DNA from 2 places in the Roseateles sp. P1_C6 genome. Region 1 is predicted to be linked to the other one. Evidence: riboswitches for the same ligand, from Rfam matches in the RefSeq annotation. Region 1 holds a riboswitch; the other holds the start of a gene.
The links. A riboswitch is a leader RNA that binds a small molecule or an ion and turns the genes downstream of it on or off. The one in region 1 is predicted to bind thiamine pyrophosphate.

Region 1 (6,276 bases):
GCCGGCGCCTTGAACGCGATCGAGGCCGCGATCAAGGCCAGCGAGGCCCAGCACGCCGGCGAGATCCGGTTTGTCGTCGAGGCGGCGCTGGACGGCGCCCCGCTGTTCAAGGGGCAGTCACCGCAGGACCGGGCCATCGAGGTGTTTGCCCAGACGCGGGTCTGGGACACCGAGCACAACAACGGCTTGCTGATCTACCTGCTGCTCGCCGACCACGCCGTGGAGATCGTGGCGGACCGCGGCATCCATGCCGAGGTCGGCGCCGACGCCTGGCGCGAGGTCTGCCAGCGCATGGAGACGGCGTTCAGGCAGTCCCACTACGAGGCCGGCGTCATTGCCGGCGTGCAGGCGGTGACGCAGCACCTGGCGCGGCACTTCCCGGCGGCTGCAGGTGCGAACGAACTGCCGGACCGGCCGTTGCTGCTCTGACGGCGAGGCGCCGCTCAGCCCGTCGGCTGCTGTGTGCAGACCTCGCGCACGCAGCCGCGCAGCCAGCGGTGCGCCGCGTCACCGTCCATGCGCGGGTGCCAGAGCAGTGACACGGCGAAAGGCGCCAGCGTGAGTGGCAGCGCAAAGCTGTGCAGGCCCTCGCGCAGGTTGCCGGTGTGGCGCTCCGGCAAGGTGGCAATCAGGTCCGAGCCGCGCGCCAGCGCCAGCGCCTGGGAGAAGCCCCCCACCGTCACGACGATGTCGCGCGCCAAGCCCAGCGCGGCCAGGGCCTCGTCGACCGGCCCGCTCACCGGCCCGCGGCGTGACACCGCCACGTGGCGAGCGGCGGCATAGCGCGCGGCGCTGACCTCGCCCTGGCTCAACGCATGGCCTGCGCGCACGACGCCGATGAAGCGGTCGCGGAACAGCGCCTGCGTGCGCAGCTCCGGGCCGCTGTCCGCGCCGACGATGCCGGTCTCCAGGTCGACGCTGCCGTCGCGCAGCGGCGTGCTGTCCTTGTCGGGCTTGGGCACGAAGCGCAGGCGCACGCCGGGGGCTTCAGACACGACCCTGGCGAGCAGCGCGGCGCCGAAGTTCTCGACAAAGCCCTCGCGCGTGCGCAGCGTGAACTCCCGCGCCAGCCGGTCCAGCTGCAATGCCGCGGCGGGCCTCAAAGCGGCCTGGGCTTGCTGCAGCAGCGGCCCGATGTGCTCGCGCAGTTCCTGTGCCCTTGGCGACGCCACCAGGCCGCGCCCCGCGCGCACCAGCAGCGGGTCGCCCGTGGCGTCGCGCAAGCGGGCCAGGGACCGGCTCATCGCCGACGGGCTCAGCCGCAGCCGCCGCGCAGCGCCGGCGACGCTGCCCTCGGCCAGCAGGGCGTCCAGCGTCAGCAGCAGGTTGAGGTCAGGGTCTGACATGGCGTCGCGTGCATGAATGAAGTGCAAATGATGCGCCTTCCGCCATGCCTGACCCATGCCTAAGGTAGAGGCATGACCACCACCCTTGCCTCATCTGCCGCCGTGCCCCCTGCCAGCGTGCTCGCCAGCCTCGCGCTCGCGACCCTGCTGCCATCCCTGGCCATCAGCAGCGCCAACGTCGCATTGCCAACGCTGGCCGCCGCGTTTGGCGCCGGCGTCGCCCAGGCGCAATGGGTGGTGCTGGCCTATCTGCTCACGACCACGTCCCTCATCGTCGGCGCCGGCCGGCTGGGCGACTTGATCGGCAAACGCCGCCTGCTGCTGGCCGGCATCGCGCTGTTCACGGCCGCGGCGGCGCTCGGCTCGCTGGCGCCGACGCTGCCGCTGCTGATCGCCGCTCGCGCGCTGCAGGGCGTGGGGGCGGCCGCCATGATGGCCTTGACGATGGCCCTGGTGGGCACGGCCTTGCCCAAGGCGCGCAGCGGCCGCGCGATGGGCCTGCTGGGCACGATGTCGGCCGTCGGCACGGCGCTGGGGCCGTCGCTGGGCGGCGTGCTGATCGGCGCCCTGGGCTGGCGGGCCGTCTTTGCCGTCAACGTGCCGCTGGGCCTGCTGGCCCTCGCGCTGGCCTGGCGTGGCCTGCCTGCGGACCGGGGGCAGGGCGGCGCGGCAGGGTTGGACTGGCCCGGCACGTCGTGGCTGGCGCTGACGCTGGCCGCCTATGCGCTCGCGATGACGCAGCATCCGGGCCTGCTCGCCGTGGCTGCAGTCGGCCTGCTGCTCTTTCTGCGCACCGAGGCGCGCGCCAAGTCGCCCCTAGTGCGGCTGGACCGCCTGCGCGACCCCGCGTTGAGCACCAGCCTGGCGATGAACGCCATCGTCTCGGCCGTCATGATGGCCACGCTGGTCGTCGGCCCCTTCCACCTCAGCGGCGCGCTGGCCCTGGGCGCGGCCACGGTGGGCGCGTTGATGTCCATCGGCCCCATCGTGTCGGCCTTCAGCGGCGTGCCGGCCGGCCGCCTCGCGGACCGCTTCGGCACGCGGCGCATGACGCAGCTGGGCCTGGCCGCCATGGCGCTGGGCTGCGGTCTGATCGCGCTGCTGCCCGCGTCGCTGGGCGCCATCGCCTACGTCGGCCCGCTCGTCATCGTCACGCCAGGCTATGCACTCTTCCAGGCCGCCAACAACACGGCCGTCATGGCCGACGCGGCGGCCGGGCAGCGCGGCGTCATCAGCGGCTTGCTGACGCTGTCACGCAACCTGGGCCTCATCACCGGTGCCTCGGCCATGGCCGCCGTCTTCGCCGTGGGCGGCCTGGACCTGAGCTTCGCCATCGCGACAGGCTTGCTTGCCGTGGCGCTCGTGCTTGCCAAGCGCCTGCGTTGACCCGCACAATCGCGCCCGCTCCGGGGTGCTCGGGTTTGGCTGATGCCAGACCCAGAGGCTGAGATGGTCATGAGACCAAACCCGTGAACTTGAACCGGCTAGTACCGGCGTAAGGAGAGCGCATGCCTCGCGGCGTGCGGGCGATGCCACCCCGAGGTGGCGGGCCCTCGCACACCCACAGGCGGCCCCCCGGAGCACACCTTCAGCTGCTCCAGGAGACCGCGGTGAACGCCCCCGAAAAACACATCTCGCTCGATGAGCGCCTGTCGCTGACGCGCGAACCCTTTCCCGCGTCGACCAAGGCCTACGTCACCGGCAGCCGGCCCGACCTGCGCGTGCCCATGCGCGAGATCGCGCTGACCAACGGCGAGACCGTCGTCGTGCACGACACCTCCGGCCCTTACACCGACCCCAACGCGCAGATCGACGTGCGCCGCGGCCTGCCACCCATCCGTTCGAGCTGGGTCTCGGACCGCGCGGACATCGAGGTCTACACGGGCCGCACGCGCGTCGCACTGGACGACGGTGGCAAGGAGGACAACGAACGCATCGCGCAGCTGCGCGCCGAGGCCGCCGCCCTGCAGCGCCCGCCACGCCGCGCCCAGGCCGGTGCCAACGTCAGCCAGCTGCACTACGCCCGCCGCGGCATCGTCACGCCGGAGATGGAGTTCGTCGCGTTGCGTGAGAACGGCCGGCGTGAGTGGATGCGCGAGTACCTGTCCGACGCCGAGCGTGAGCAGCGCCTGCGCGGCGACTCGCTGGGCGCGGCCATTCCCGACATCATCACGCCCGAGTTCGTGCGCCGGGAAGTCGCCCGTGGCCGCGCCGTCATCCCGGCCAACATCAATCACACGGAGCTGGAGCCGACCATCATCGGCCGCAACTTCCTGGTCAAGGTCAACGCCAACATCGGCAACTCGGCCGTCACGTCCAGCATCGAGGAAGAGGTCGAGAAGCTGGTCTGGTCCATCCGCTGGGGCGCGGACACGGTGATGGACCTTTCCACCGGCCGCAACATCCACACGACGCGTGACTGGATCGTGCGCAACTCGCCCGTGCCCATCGGCACCGTGCCCATCTACCAGGCGCTGGAGAAGGTGGGCGGCGTGGCCGAGGACCTGAGCTGGGCCATCTTCCGCGACACGCTGATCGAGCAGGCCGAGCAGGGCATCGACTACTTCACCATCCACGCCGGCCTGCGCCTGCCGTTCATCCACCTGACGACCAAGCGCCGCACGGGCATCGTGTCGCGCGGCGGCTCCATCCTGGCCAAGTGGTGCATCACGCATCACCGCGAGAACTTCCTGTACACGCACTTCGAAGAGATCTGCGAAATCATGAAGGCCTACGACGTGACCTTCTCGCTGGGCGACGGCCTGCGCCCCGGCAGCGGCGCCGACGCCAACGACGAGGCCCAGTTCGCCGAGCTGAAGACGCTGGGCGAGCTGACGAAGATCGCGTGGAAGCATGACGTGCAGACCATGATCGAAGGCCCCGGCCATGTGCCCATGCACCTGATCCAGGCCAACATGACGGAGCAGCTGAAGCACTGCGACGAGGCGCCGTTCTACACGCTGGGCCCGCTGACCATCGACATCGCGCCGGGCTACGACCACATCGCCTCGGCAATAGGCGCGGCCATGATCGGCTGGATGGGTACGGCCATGCTCTGCTACGTGACGCCCAAGGAACACCTGGGCCTCCCGGACCGCGACGACGTGAAGCAGGGGCTGATCGCCTACAAGATCGCCGCCCACGCGGCCGACATCGCCAAGGGCCACCCCGGCGCCCGCGCGCGCGACGACGCGATGAGCAAGGCGCGATTCGAGTTCCGCTGGCACGACCAGTTCGCACTCGGCCTGGACCCGGACACGGCGCGCGACTATCACGACGAGACGCTGCCCAAGGACTCGTCCAAGGAGGCGCATTTCTGCTCCATGTGCGGGCCGAAGTTCTGCTCGATGAAGATCACGCAGGATGTGCGCGAGTACGCGGCGGCCAAGGGGCTGGAAGCGTCGGACGTCGTGGCCGACGGCATGGCGCAGAAGTCCGCCGAGTTCCGTGCCCACGGCGGCGAGCTCTACATCCCGATCGCCAAAGCCTGATGGCCACCATCGCCATCGCAGGCGCCGGCGTCATGGGCCGGCTGCTGGCCTGGCACTTGGCGCGGGCGGGGCATCGCGTGCAGGTTGTCGACCCAGCCGCGGGACCGGAACAGGCCGGCGCAGCGGCCTTCACGGCCGCCGGCATGCTCAGCCCGCTGGCCGAACAGGAACACGCCGAACCCGAGATCACCACGCTGGGCTGGCGGTCGCTGACGCTGTGGCCGGCGATTGCCGAGGCGCTGGGGCAGCCCGAGCTGGTGAAAACGGAAGGCAGCGTGTTGCTGGCCCATGGCGGCGACATGGGATGCGCTCAGCGTGTGCTCTCCCGGCTGGACCACCCCGAGCCGCTGAACCGCGCCGCACTGCAGATGCTGGAGCCGGCGCTCTCCCCCGACCTCAAGGCCTGGTGGCTGCCCGGCGAAGGCCAGCTGTTGCCACGCGAGTTGCTGCTGGCACTGGCCGACCAGGCGCGCGGCGTCGACTGGCTTTGGTCCCGTCATGCCATCGCCGTTCAGCCCCACCGGCTCGAACTGGACGACGGCCGCCGCCTGGATGCCGACCTCGTCATCGACACCCGCGGCCTCGGTGCCAAACCCGACCTGCCAACCCTGCGCGGCGTGCGTGGCGAGATCCTGTGGCTGCACGCGCCCGGCATCGTGCTGAACCGCCCGGTGCGGCTGCTGCACCCGCGCCACCGCGTCTACCTGGTGCCACGACCGGGCGACGTCATCGTCGTCGGCGCGTCGGAGATCGAGAGTGAAGACCGCTCGCCGGTCAGCCTGCGCAGCGCCGTCGAGCTGATGGCCGCCGCCCATAGCGTGCTGCCGGCGCTGGCGGAGGCCCGCATCGTCCACATGGACACCAACCTGCGCCCGGCCTTGCCCGACCACTGCCCGCGCATTGACCACCAGCCCGGGCTGCTGCGCATCAACGGCCTGTTCCGCCACGGCTGGCTGCTGGCGCCGGCGCTGGCCGAGAAAGCCCTTCACCACCATGCCTGAGTTCACCCTCAACCGCGAACCCCAGCCCTGGCGCGAGGGCTTGAGCCTTGCCGCGCTGCTGGCCGAACAGGGCCGAGCGCCCGACGCCGTCGCCACGGCCCTCAACGGCGCCTTCGTGCCGCGCGCGCGGCGCGACACCACGCTGATCCAGCCCGGCGACGAGCTGACCCTGATCCAACCCATCACAGGCGGATGACATGACCTGGACCCTCTACGGCCGCGTGCTGACCAGCCGCTTCCTGCTCGGCACGGCCGGCTACCCTTCGCCCGAAGTGCTGCGCCGCGCGGTGCTCGCCAGCGGCGCGCAGGTGCTGACCGTGGGCCTCAAGCGCACGCTGGCCGCGGCCGGCGACAACGGCTTTGTCGCCGCCATCCGCGAGACTTTGCGTGAGACCGGCGGGCAGTTGCTGCCCAACACGGCCGGCTGCCGCACCGCGC
Region 2 (6,276 bases), on a different contig from region 1:
ACGGGATCTGGAGTTCAGATCAAGTCTTGCCTGCTAACCATCCCTAGTACTTTTGGCGCTTTCGGCCGATGAAACCTGTGGGGCGGAGGTCGCATCAAGAAAAAAGCCTCACAGGCTTTCGCATGTGAGGCTTCTGATTTGGCTCCCCGACCTGGGCTCGAACCAGGGACCTACGGATTAACAGTCCGGCGCTCTACCGACTGAGCTATCGAGGAATCGTTCGGTACACGACCCGTCGTTCGGTTGCGACGGGTTCTTTTTGGGTTCTGTTGGCTCCCCGACCTGGGCTCGAACCAGGGACCTACGGATTAACAGTCCGGCGCTCTACCGACTGAGCTATCGAGGAACAGAGCCCGCGATTATAGAGACTTTTTCGGGTGCTTCACAAGCGGACCTCGAGACTTGCGCGCAAAGTGCGCGGCGCAAGGGGGTAGAGGTAGCTGTGCTCGAACTGCCAGGGCGACTCGCGCCAGGCGCGGCGGTTGGCGAGGTTGTCGATGGCGGCGCGCCAGATCCAGGTCTGGTTGCCGACTCCCTGCGTGTAGCGCAAGCCGGCGTCGGCGACGGTCCAGGCGGGCACGGCGATGCTGTTGTCGGGCGTGGCGAACCGGCTGCCCTCGTGGCGCAGGCCGAGCTGGGCTTGCAGGCCAGGCAGCAGGTCCTGGCGCACGTGAATCTTGATCGTCGTCTCCGGCACGTTGGCCGGACGCAGGCCGTTGAGGCTGGCCTCAGCGCTGCTCTCGCGGCGCGCCTGCAGCCGCATGACGCTGCCGAATACGCCTCCGCCGCTCCACTTCAGATCGGCGCTGCCCTCAACGCCACGGTGGCGGGCAAAGCCATCGGCGCGACGCTCGCAGCTGTCGTTGGCGCTGCATTCCGTTAAACCGGGCAGCACCACATCGCGCCATGCCGGGCGGCGGATGTCGAAGACGGTCAGCGAGCCTTCGACGCGCTGATTGCCGGTTTTCAGGCCCAGCTCGGTCTGGCGGCTCTTCAGCGCGGGCAGGGCCTGGCCGCGGTTGATGTAGCGCGCGCGGTTGGGGGTCACTTCGCTTTCGATGCCCTGGCCCCAGCTCGCATAGACCAGCCAGTCGGCGGCGACGGCATGGCTGATGGCGACCCAGGGCGTCGTGACGCTTTGCGAGTAGTCGGTCGCGCGCGAGCCGTCGGTGCGCACGCTCTCGCGGTGCAGGCGGGTGTGGCGCAGGCCCAGCCAGGCGCTGGTGTCAGTCGTGATCGGCACACGGTCGCGCAGGTAGAGCTCGTTGCTGCGCTCGTCGCGGTTGGTGTTCTCGTCCGTCAGGTCGGGCGCCGCCGGCGTCACGGCCGTGCCGTCTATGTTGCCGGTGCCGGCGTAGTTGTAGGCCTGGCGTTGGAAGCGGCTCTTGAACTGGCTGGTCAGCCCGCCGACGGTGACGTCATGGCGCAGGCCGGCCAGTTGCAGGGGGCCGCTGGCCGAGATGTCGAGGGCCGTCGTGTCGCGGTGCTCGTTCTCGCTGCGGAAATCGTAGAGGTCGTAGCTGCCGTCGGGGCAGAAGCGGTCGGCGTAGTAGCTGCCGTCGGCAGCGCTGCAACCGTAGGCATAGGCCAGGCGGTCGTCGGTACGCAGGCGCTGGATGCCCAGTGCTGCCTGAGCGCGCCAGTCGCCGCCCAGCTTGTGCTGCACGCGCAGCGAGGCATGCGTGTTGTCGAAGACGACGGGCAGGCTCCAGGGCTGGTTGTTCAGGTTGAGCTTGGGGTCGACGCTCCTGGCGTCGGGCAGGCGGTCGCCCAGCAGGCTGAAGCCTTGCTGGCTGGGCTGGCTCTGGCGGTTGAACTCGACCTCGGCCTCGACGAGGGTGTCGGGGTTGACGCGCCAGTCGGTGGCCAGCGCAGCGGTGTGGGAGCGGCCTTTGCTGTTGCGCAACTCCGGGTCCAGATGGGCCGCGGCGAGGTTGACGCGAACGCCGAACTCGCGGCTGGCGCCGAAGCGCTGCGAGTGGTCGAGGTTGGCTTGCACCGAGCCGCCCTGGATGGCTTCCAGCATCAGCGCCGTGGCGTCGTCGGCCAGCGGTCGCTTGACGACGAAGTTGACGATGCCGGCCGGTGAACTGGTGCCTGCCTGCATGCCGGAGCTACCCTTCAGCAGCTCGATGCCCGACTTGTTGACCAGCGACAAGGCGGTCTCGCCTGTGATCGGCAGACCGTCACGGCGCAGGTTGAAGCGGTTGTCGAGATCGAAGCCGCGGATCTTGAGCTGAGACCAGTAGCCGACGGCGTTGTAGGCGTCGGACACGGAGGCGTCGAGCTTGGTGATGCCCGAGAGCTGGTTGATGCCGAGGTCGTCCAGCCGCTCGGCGGACAGGCTCAGCGCCTGCATTGGCAGCTTGGCGGGTGGGGCGTCGAAGCCCGACAGGCTGGGCACGGCTTCGGTGGCTTTGCCGGTGACGCTGACCTGGGGCAGGGACTGGGCGCAGGCGATGCCGGAGGTCAGTAGCGCGGCCGTGGCGGCCGCGGCGGCGATAGGGGAAAGAGAAGGTCTTGCCATCGGAATGCAAAGCGATGGCAGGTCGGCAAACACTGAAGACGTCAGGCCCCGGAGACGACAAAGCATTGGGGGCCGCGGTTCCGGCTGCTTCCCTGCGCGAGGATTACCTCAATCAGGTTCAAAGGGACTGTCTCAGCCGCGCGATGCCGAAGCAGGCGCAACACCCCTAGCGAATGCCGCCATCGAATCGTCGACAGCGACAGGGCATTCTAATGAGCCTGCAGTGATGGCTTACCGAGCGCAAGCGTCGCCGCCCGTTCGAGCCGAGCCTGAGCCGGGCTAACTGCGAAGTCCGCGGCGCGCTGCGTTGCGCAGCATCAGCGCGCCCAGGCCGGCTGCCAGCAACAGCGAACCGCTCGGTTCCGGCACGGGCGCCAGCGCGAAGCTGATCCAATACGTCGCAAAGACGTCCGGGCCCAAGTTGCCCAGGCCGCGAGGCGTGAGCCTCATCCAGTACTCGTGATTGCTGAAAACGAGTGCAGGGTCGACGTACATCGGCTGGCTGGCATCCAGATCAAGGGACAGCAGGCCTTCGCCGGTTTGTGCGTCGGCAATGTACAGATTGACGCCGCGTCGCTGGTTGAAGGCACCCGCGGTGACCCACCCGCTTGCTTCGAAGCGGGCAGTGATCGGTGAACTGCCTGCCGGCAGGTTCCACCGGAAGTGGATGGTGTCGCTGTCGTCGCCAGGCTGGCCGACGGCACCGCTGAAATACCCGGCATAGGGGTAGATGCCGCTGGTATCCAGGTAGAACAGCGACGGTGCGGTCGGGTCGTCAAAGTCGGGGAAGTACGGGCCTTCTCCCACCGGCTGAAAGGTCGCGTGCGCGGCTGTGGCAAGGCACAGCAGGGCAGCTGAAGCAACCTGGTTCGCCTTCATGGTGTTCCTCCAAGCGCCGACGGTGACGGTGGCACTTTGACGAGCGAGGTTGCAGCACGCAAGCCCTATTCCGAAGTGACCTCGCGCGCGCCGCCGGGCAGAGGGCACCAGCGCGCGTCACGCACCGGTGTGCCAACGTCAGTCGAACACCGGCGATTCCACGCCCAGCACCTTGTGCAGCTTGGGGCTGGTGGTCGTGTACTGCAAGTGCACGCGCTTGTCGGGGAACACATAGGGCGCGGCGCCGAAGGCCGCCAGCGCGGTTTCGTGGAAGCCGCTGAGGATGAGCTTCTTCTTGCCCGGGTAGGTGTTCACGTCGCCCACGGCAAAGATGCCGGGCACGCTGGTCTCGAACTTCTCGGTGTCGACGACGATCTGCTTGCGCTCCAGCGCCAGGCCCCAGTCGGCGATGGGGCCGAGCTTGGGTGACAGGCCGAAGAACACCAGCACCTCGTCGCAGGGCACAACGCGCGTGACACCGTCGTTGCCCGTGATCTTCAGCCCCGTGAGCTTGCCGTCGCGCTCGTCGAGGCCCGTGGCCTGGCCGATGATGATCTGCATCTCCAGCGCATCGCAGAGCTGGCGCAGCTTGGCGACGCTGGCCGGCGCGGCGCGGAAGTCGTCGCGGCGGTGCACGAGGATGACGCTCTCGGCCTTGTGCGGGTTGCCGTCGGCGTTGCCGGCGCAGAAGTTCAGCGCCCAGTCCACTGCCGAGTCGCCGCCGCCGATGATGACCAGGTGCTTGCCGGCGAAGCGCGCCGGGTCCTTGACGCGGTAGTGCACCTGTTCGCCCTCGTAGGGCTCGATGCCGTCGACCTTCAGCAGGCGCGGCTGGAAGGAGCCGACGCCGCCGGCGATGAACAGCGCCTTGGCGAGGAACTGCACGCCCTTGCTCGTCGCGACGAAGAAGCGCCCATCGTCCTGCCTGGCCACCGTCGTGACTTCCTGGCCCAGATGGAAGGTGGCCCCGAAGGGCTCGATCTGCTTGAGCAGGCTGTCGGTCAGCTGCTTGCCGGTGCACATGGGCACGGCCGGGATGTCGTAGATCGGCTTGTCGGGATACAGCTCGATGCACTGGCCACCGGGATAGGCCAGGCTGTCGATGATGTGTGCCTTGATCTCCAGCAGGCCCAGCTCGAAGACCTGGAACAGGCCTACCGGGCCCGCGCCGACGATGACGGCGTCGGTCTCGATGACGTCGGCTGGCTGAATTTGTGGCATGAAAGCAGGCGCTGACGCGCCGAAGTTCAGCGGATCAGCTCGGGCAGCTTGCCCGTCTTGTCTTTCCACTCGTCGGCGTCGGGCAGCGCGGGCTTGCGCTTGGTGATGCTGGGCCAGGACTTGGCCAGGTCCGCGTTGATCTTGATCATGTGGATCTGATCACCGGGCACGTCTTCCTCGGGCAGGATGGCGTTGACCGGGCACTCGGGGATGCAGACCGCGCAGTCGATGCACTCATCCGGGTCGATCGTCAGGAAGTTGGGGCCTTCGCGGAAGCAGTCGACCGGGCAGACGTCGACGCAGTCGGTGTATTTGCAGCGGATGCAGGCTTCGGTGACGACGTGGGTCATGGGCAGCTCGGGGAAGTGAGGGGCGCCTGGGTGGGCAATGTTTCGGGCGAATCGGCGATTTTAGTCGGCGGCAGGACTTGATCCTGGCCCGCGAGCGGCAAAGCGCCTGTCCCGACCGTGACGACAGTGGGGCGGCCGCGGTGCAGCAGCGCGGCGCGGGCAAGGTCGGCCAGCGCGTGCTCGCTGGTGATGGCGTCGGCGCAGCCGGCGCGGGAGACGACCAGCGTGGGCGTGTCGGGCGCCCAGCCGGTGGCCAGCAGCTGGCGGCTCAGCGCGGCCAATTGGCGGCCGGCCATGTAGAAGACTTCGGTGTCGGCCGAGCGGGCGGCGCGCAATTCGCCGGCTTCGGTCATGGCGGTCGTCAGGCTGACGCTGCGGCCGCGGCCGCGGCGCGTCAGCGGGCGTTGCGCCTGGGCGGCGGCGGCCAAGGCCGCGGTGACGCCGGGGACGACCTCGCTGGCGATGCCGGCAGCAAGCAGGGCCTGCAGTTCTTCCTCCAGGCGGCCGAAGACGCTCGCGTCGCCGCCCTTGAGGCGCACGACGAGGGCATGCTCACGCGCCGCCTTGACGAGCAGCGCATTGATCTCGGTCTGCTTGGCCGAATGCTCGAAGCCGCGCTTGCCGACCGAGATCCAGCGGGCTTGCGGTGCCAGTTCGCGCAACGCCGGGTCGGCCAACGCGTCGGCCAACACGATGTCGGCCTGCGCCAGCGCACGGGCGCCGCGCAGCGTGATCAGATCGGCGGCGCCAGGGCCGGCGCTGACGAAGATCACACGGCCAGCCATCACCAGGCCTCTTCCGCCGGGGCGGTTTGAACGTCGACCAGCAGTGCGCCGCTGGTGCGGTGGCTGGCGGGGTCCACGACGATCAGTGCGCCGCCGACGCGGTTGTCCACGAAGGGCTCGACGGGCAGCTCGTGCTGCACTTCCATCTGCACGCGGCCAATCGTGTTGACGGGCAGTTCGTGCGCGTCCTGCGGCGTCAGCGTGTTGATGTCCAGCACCGAGTCGATGGCGGAGATGCGCGCCTGCACCCAGCGGTTGCCGTGGCGCACCCAGTACTTGCGGCCGGGCTTGGCGGCTTCGGTGTCCAGCCAGGCGAGGGTCGCAGGGAAGGTCTTGGTCACCGTGGCGCTGGCCGGCGTGACGATCCAGTCGCCGCGACTGACGTCCAGCTGGCGGTCCAGCACCAGGCCGGCCGAGTCGCCGGCTTCGGCGCTGGCGACGGTCTCACCGGCCAGGCGCACCTCGGAGACGACGGCGGTCTGCCGGGACGGCAGCACCTCGACAGTGTCGCCAG

Region 2: it holds a riboswitch for thiamine pyrophosphate, as region 1 does, so the genes downstream of both, AC1D29_RS01360 (TonB-dependent siderophore receptor) here and thiC (phosphomethylpyrimidine synthase ThiC) in region 1, are expected to answer to the same signal.

The regions. Positions count from the first base shown of each region.
Region 1 covers NZ_JBFUAK010000002.1:633,795-640,070, forward strand. The annotation lists gene AC1D29_RS05925 (TPM domain-containing protein) at 1-429, shown strand, start outside; gene AC1D29_RS05930 (LysR family transcriptional regulator) at 444-1,346, opposite strand; gene AC1D29_RS05935 (MFS transporter) at 1,419-2,732, shown strand; TPP riboswitch at 2,744-2,865, shown strand; gene thiC (phosphomethylpyrimidine synthase ThiC) at 2,957-4,837, shown strand; gene AC1D29_RS05945 (FAD-dependent oxidoreductase) at 4,837-5,838, shown strand; gene thiS (sulfur carrier protein ThiS) at 5,831-6,034, shown strand; gene AC1D29_RS05955 (thiazole synthase) at 6,036-6,276, shown strand, end outside.
Region 2 covers NZ_JBFUAK010000001.1:348,663-354,938, reverse strand. The annotation lists tRNA gene AC1D29_RS01370 (tRNA-Asn) at 140-215, opposite strand; tRNA gene AC1D29_RS01365 (tRNA-Asn) at 271-346, opposite strand; gene AC1D29_RS01360 (TonB-dependent siderophore receptor) at 383-2,527, opposite strand; TPP riboswitch at 2,600-2,705, opposite strand; gene AC1D29_RS01355 (PEP-CTERM sorting domain-containing protein) at 2,807-3,406, opposite strand; gene AC1D29_RS01350 (NAD(P)/FAD-dependent oxidoreductase) at 3,545-4,627, opposite strand; gene fdxA (ferredoxin FdxA) at 4,654-4,977, opposite strand; gene cobA (uroporphyrinogen-III C-methyltransferase) at 4,974-5,762, opposite strand; gene AC1D29_RS01335 (sulfate adenylyltransferase subunit 1) at 5,762-6,276, opposite strand, start outside.